Regions from separate parts of the Paenibacillus physcomitrellae genome, predicted to be linked through region 2. Evidence: predicted binding sites of a transcription regulator. Region 2 holds the regulator's gene; the other holds the start of a gene.
The links. The regulator NrdR, encoded in region 2, represses ribonucleotide reductase genes. The targets are predictions, from matches to a motif close to AACACNATATATNGTGTT.
Positions count from the first base shown of each region.

Region 1 (3,104 bases), 540 kb from region 2:
GTTTTGAGGCGGGTTCTTTCGTCCGCGTTGATCTTTTTGCTGTCCAGGAACTCGATAACGTCCCAGCCGAAAATGTTGTAGTAACCTGCGCCCGAACCTTTGCGTTGTCCCATTTGATCCGCATAGGAGAAAGCATCCTCCATCAGCTTCAGGACCGGCATGATGCCTTTGGCTGCGCCTTCCACGCCTTTAATGGCTTCGCCGCGTCCGCGCAGCTTGGACAGGTTGACCGCTACGCCGCCGCCGATTTTGGACAGCTGCATGCAGGTGTTCAGCACATAGTTAATGGAGTTGAGGGAGTCGTCCATTTCAAGCAGGAAGCAGGATACAAGCTCGCCGCGGCGGCTTTTGCCCGCGTTCAGGAACGTCGGGGTCGCAGGCTGCAGGCGCTGCTCCATCATCGAATGCGCCAGCGTGCAGGCTGTTTCGGCGTTGCCGCGTCCAAGATGGAGCGCAACTACCGCCACACGATCCGGATAATGCTCCAGATACTTGGAGCGGTCGTTGGTTTTTACCGCATAATCGGTATAAAACTTCGAAGCCGCCATGTAGGACTGGAACTGGAAGTTGTAGCTGTGCGTTATATCATAAACCCGCTCTACTTCGTCAGGTGTATATTTCTCGTAGAAATCCTCATAATAATCATTCTGAATCATATAAGCGACTTTCGCCGCCGTGCTTTCAAATTTCAGGCTCTTCGACTCGACATCCGCCAAAAACTCGCGAACCGCCTCGCGATCCATTTCCAATTGGAAAAATCCGTCTTCGCCCGTTTTCATCAACATGTTATTTAACTCAATATGCCGCAAACCGGCTCACCTCCTGTTTAAATCGTTCTGCATCTCCAAACGTTCCGGACAGCTCAAACTTGCTGATGACCGGAACATCATATTTTTCTGAAATAATGTCCGCGCTCTTCGCGAACCTGTCACCCCAGTTGCGATTGCCACTTGCCGCTACCCCGACCAGCCGGTCGTGATTGCGCTGCAGAAAAGAAGCGACCCGCTCCGGAACCTGTCCGAAGCCAGTCGTATATGTAACCAGTACAAAGGGCTCGTCAATAGTCATCGACTCGTCGATTTGCACGGCCTGCATTTTCAATTTGTTGATAAATCTTCTAACATTTCCTGTCTTGGAATCGTAGGCGATCAGCACTCGAAATCATCCTTTCACCCTTATCGGACGCGCTCTGGTGAGGATTTTGTCCTCTTGTGTCATTAAACGTATTCCCGGGCTTCAAAACCCAAGATCTAGATGCTGATATTAAATTTAACCTCTAGATATAGTGATGTCAATCCTACCAAAAGCCCGATAAGAGGGGGTTGTCCGCCGAAATTCCGCTCCTTAGCTGGGTTTCTGACCATTTTTCGAGGCGAAAAAAAAATAGAGAAAGCGGTTCGCTTTCTCCTGAAAACGTTTCCTGCCAAACTATGAAAATCAAATGTGATCTCTTTCAGAAACAGCCTCAGTCAGCCTTCCATAAATGCCCACAATTTCCTTCATCGGCATCCTGACAAGTCCGCTTGAAGACGGGGCCACAAACTCGTGCATGCCTTCGAGGAAAGGTTCCGGCTGAAATCCCCATTCCACCTTGTTCCGTCTGCTGTACTCCTTGTACACGCCTTTGCCGACGAAACAGACGACCCGCGGCCTGTAATTCAGCAGCTTCGCTTTCAGGATCTCGCGGCCTTCCTTGTAATCCTTCCGCGTTAAGTCATCGATGCCCTTTGTCGGCCTGGCCACAATATTCGTAAACCCGTAGCCCAGCTTCAGCAGCTCGCCGTCCTCGGACGGGTCATACAGCCGCGGCGTCAGGCCGGACTGGTACAGAATCCGCCAGAAGTTGTTCCGGGGATTCGCATAATGATGACCGGTTTCGCCGGAAATCAGACTCGGGTTAAAGCCGACGAATACAATCTGAAGGCCGCTGTCCAGATGATCCGGCACGCCGCCGGAGTCTGTGCTGCCTTTTTGCCCATAAATGTCCATGCTTGTCCCCCTCCTTGCTCCTGCAGGGTAAGGCTTCTGCTTCCGCTTTTGCTTCTGCTTTCTGCATCAATCTGATCCGATACGGTTACCTTTACCGGTTCCCTTACCGTTCTCTTTTTACTTTACCGTTACAGCCGCATGCCCATCCGACTCTTGTAGCGGTTTATGAGCACCTGTGAATCGACGCTCGTGATGCCTGGAAGAATGTACAGCTTCTCTTTCATGAATTCTTCCATCTCTTTGTTATCCGTGAACAGCGCATGCATATGAAGCTTGGACGGCCCGGTCATATGGTACAAACTCGTTACGACTGGCTCCTCAGCCAAAGCCTCTGCAACCCGCTGCAAATATTTAGGCTCCACCTCGACGTTAAAAAAAGCCGATACGGAAATTCCTATTCTCTCAGGATTTATGACGGCTGTAAAGCGTTCAATAACGCCTTCCTCCATTAAAGCATTAATGCGGGTCTGTACCGCTACACGCGACAGCCCGATCTCCTTGCCTAAATCTGTATACGAAATTCGGCCGTTGCTGTTCAGCTCTTTGATAATTTTGCGGTCGATCTCATCGAGCGTTACCCGGCCCTGCTCATCCATTCTCGACATCCGATTCACCTGCTTTTCAAAGATTCTGGATTGGTACTTATACCAGTCTCACCTTTTTCTCTGCCTATTAATATATCCTTTTTCAGTGAAAAAGCCAGTTCCTTTCGGATAAAAGTCCTCCCTCTACCGCTCGTCGTTCCAGAAGTTCACCGGCTTCTGCTCCGCCGTAATCACCGCAAATGCATAACCTTCTTTCTTGAGCTCGGCAAGAATCTTCGGCAGAACCTGAATGGTGGTGGGCAGATCATGCATGAGCACAACCGGGGATGTTTTATGGGCCGATATCGTTTTCACCTGCTTCATGACGTTCGCATAGGTTGAAGCGATATCCTCTTTAAACTTCCAATCCTGCGAATCCACGTTCCAGTCCCACAGATGGTAGCCCGCTCCCAGCACTTTATCCCGGAAGTCCTCCGTAAAATAAGGTTTGCTGCCGTAAGGCGGCCGGACCAGCGCCGATTTGACGCCTGCGGCTTTATAGAGTCTCTCGTTATCGTCGTCCATTTCCTG
Region 1 is NZ_CP022584.1:4,097,758-4,100,861, reverse strand. Features, by position in the region: gene nrdE (class 1b ribonucleoside-diphosphate reductase subunit alpha) at 1-809, opposite strand, end outside; gene nrdI (class Ib ribonucleoside-diphosphate reductase assembly flavoprotein NrdI) at 796-1,155, opposite strand; gene CBE73_RS18410 (mismatch-specific DNA-glycosylase) at 1,438-1,989, opposite strand; gene chrS (chromate efflux transcriptional regulator ChrS) at 2,118-2,594, opposite strand; gene CBE73_RS18400 (polysaccharide deacetylase family protein) at 2,718-3,104, opposite strand, start outside.
Region 1: the regulator NrdR is predicted to act here: its motif matches at 1,273-1,290, upstream of nrdI (class Ib ribonucleoside-diphosphate reductase assembly flavoprotein NrdI).

Region 2 (3,104 bases):
ATGGAACCGGGGCATCCGGTATTGGAGGCCGTCGTGGACCGTTTTGGCAGGGACATGCTGCTGCCGGATGGAACGCTGGACCGTAAAAAGCTGGGAGCTCGCGTCTTCGCGAATCCGGAAGACCTTCTAGCTCTGAATGACATTACACACCCTGCCATCCGGGCGGAGACGAAGCGCAGAATAGACGCTTATGAAGCGGAATATCCAGATAAGTTGGTCGTGGCGGACATTCCGCTCCTATATGAATCCGGTTTGGACTCGCTTTACGAAACCATTATGGTGGTTTATGTACCGCGGGAGATCCAGCTCGTCCGCTTGATGGAGCGCGATGGCCTTGATACTCCTCAGGCTGAAGCCAGATTGTCCGCTCAGATGGACATTGAACAGAAGAAGACGCTTGCAGACATTGTGATTGATAACAGCCAGGGACTTGAACAAACTGAAGCCCAGGTTGAAGCGTTCTGGAAAAGCTGTGGGTTGTCATGAAGTGGCTGCGTAAGAAAAGAGTGCTGCTGCTTTTGTTTTTGGGTTTTGTCGTGCTGATCTTCATGAACACCCAGTGGCTCTCTTTGTTTTATCCGATTTATTATAAGGATGATATTCGTAAGCATGCGCAGCGAAATCAGCTTGATCCATTTATAGTCGCCGCTATTATTAAAGTTGAAACCAATTATAAACCCAGCAGGCAGTCCAGAAAAGGTGCGCTTGGCGTGATGCAGATTATGCCGGATACAGCGCAGTGGGTGCTGGAGCAAGCGAAGCTGCCGAGTGTTTCGATGGACAGGATTAATGATGAAACCGGGACAAACATTGAAATTGGGACCTGGTATTTAAAGAGCTTGTCGGATCAGTTTAATGGGAATATGGTTGCGGTGATCGCCGCTTATAATGCAGGGCCTACGCGGGTAAAGAACTGGTTGAAGAGCGGAACATGGGACGGCACTGTGGAAACAACCAAAAATATCCCGCTGGGGGAAACCAGGCATTATGTGCAGCGGGTTGTTCATTATTATGAGCAATACACCAGCATCTATAAGCAGTTTTAACAAAGAGAAAACGCCGGGAGAATGTAGAATTCTCCCGGCGCTTCTTAGCTGCTTGTCAGTTCTTATTTGAATTGACCAGCCAGTTGTTGTTCTGCCAGTGTTACAAGACGTTTAGTAATGTAACCCCCGATAGAACCGTTTTCGTAAGAAGTCAAGTTACCTGCATATCCATCTTGTGGAAAAGAAATGCCGAGTTCTTGAGCGATTTCATATTTCATTTGCTCGAGTGCACCAGATGCTTGTCGAACTACCAAGTTGTTGGAGTTGCCGCTATTGTTGTTTGCCATTGTCTTTTTCACCTCCTTGGGTTGGTAACTGTATTATGTGCCGTATTACGAAATCTACTCGCAAAGTTTAAAATTCCTGGGTGGAATTGTTATCCAAATGGGTGAAAGCCTTGATTTGCTAAGAAAGGAGAGGGTATTTTGAAGTGTCCGTACTGCGATTATAATGGCACTAAAGTGCTGGATTCCCGGCCTGCGAATGAAAACCGCTCCATTCGCAGACGGCGGGAATGTGAGAAGTGCAACCGCCGATTTACGACTTTTGAAATGGTGGAGGAAACACCGTTAATTGTGATCAAGAAGGGCGGCAGCCGCGAGGAATTCAGCAGGGAGAAGATGCTGCGCGGTTTGATTCGTGCTTGTGAAAAACGTCCGGTGTCCGTAGAACAGCTGGAGTCGATTGTCACCGAGGTCGAGACGTCGCTGCGCAATACAGCGGTGGCTGAAGTGGAAAGCATGGAGATCGGTGAACTTGTCATGGAACATCTATATCCGGTTGATGAAGTGGCTTATGTCCGGTTTGCTTCTGTATATCGCCAGTTCAAAGATATTGACATGTTCATGCGTGAGCTGAAGGGGCTGCTGTCCAAAGATTCGGGCAGTGGGGAATAAGGATTGGTTAACCTAAAATAATCAAATGCAAATGAGCTCTGGTAACGATTCCGGGGCTCTTTTTGTTTGCTGCAATAATTTTCTGTACAAACAATCTGTTAATGAAGTACCATGTGAGAGGGCGTTCGAAGAGTCCGGGAAGGGAGGACATTCGTTATGAAAGCTGCGGTATTATTTGTACTTGCGGGACTAGCGGAAATTGGAGGCGGATATTTGATCTGGCTTTGGCTGCGGGATGGCAAAAGCCCGCTCTACGGCCTGTTTGGCGCCGTGCTTCTGATCTCCTACGGCATAGTTGCGACTATGCAGTCTTTCTCGTCCTTTGGCCGTGTATACGCGGCTTATGGAGGGATTTTTATCGTGTTGTCCTTCCTGTGGGGATGGTGGGTCGACCGTAAAAATCCTGACGCTTATGACTGGGCAGGGATGATCATTTGTCTGATCGGGGCATTAGTGATGCTTGCGCCCCGCAAATGAGCGAAAAGTCTGGATTTTGAAGTGAAGAAGGAATCTACAATCATGAAGGAAACAAAATCAGTGTATGTAAATGCGATATTGTTGACCATTGGAGTCATTTCGATCGGGTTGTCCTCCATCTTTATCAAATGGTCCTCCGCACCGGCTTCTGTACTCGGTATGTACAGGCTTTTATTCACGTTGGTATTGATTACCCCTATGCTGCGCAAATTATCTTTACGGGCGGTTTTGAAGGAATTATCGAGGAAAGAGATTGTGTTATTAATCCTTTCCGGTATTTTTCTGGGACTGCATTTCCTGCTCTGGATGGGATCACTCGCTTATACGTCTGTTGCCAGCTCCATGATTTTGTTGTCGCTCCAGCCCGTATTCATCATGGTTGGTTCTTTCTTTATGTTTAAGGAGCGGACAACCGGGGGCGGGGTCCTCGCCTTAAGCGTGGCCGTGATTGGCTCTGCCGTAACAGCTTGGGGAGACGTTGGCGTGTCCTCGAAAGCTATGTATGGCGATGTGCTCTCACTGTTGGGGGCTGTTGCTTCTTCCTTATACATGTTGACGGGGCAAAATCTCGTGCGAAAAATACCGCCCATTGCCTACAGCTATATCGTCTTTGGGGTTGGCGGTGTTGTGATGCTGATCTACAATCTGGTTCAGGGCGTGGCGTTATTTGAATACGATAGCAAGG
Region 2 is NZ_CP022584.1:4,639,531-4,642,634, forward strand. Features, by position in the region: gene coaE (dephospho-CoA kinase) at 1-486, shown strand, start outside; gene CBE73_RS20930 (lytic transglycosylase domain-containing protein) at 483-1,046, shown strand; gene CBE73_RS20935 (alpha/beta-type small acid-soluble spore protein) at 1,109-1,333, opposite strand; gene nrdR (transcriptional regulator NrdR) at 1,472-1,942, shown strand; gene CBE73_RS20945 (YnfA family protein) at 2,099-2,419, shown strand; gene CBE73_RS20950 (DMT family transporter) at 2,462-3,104, shown strand, end outside.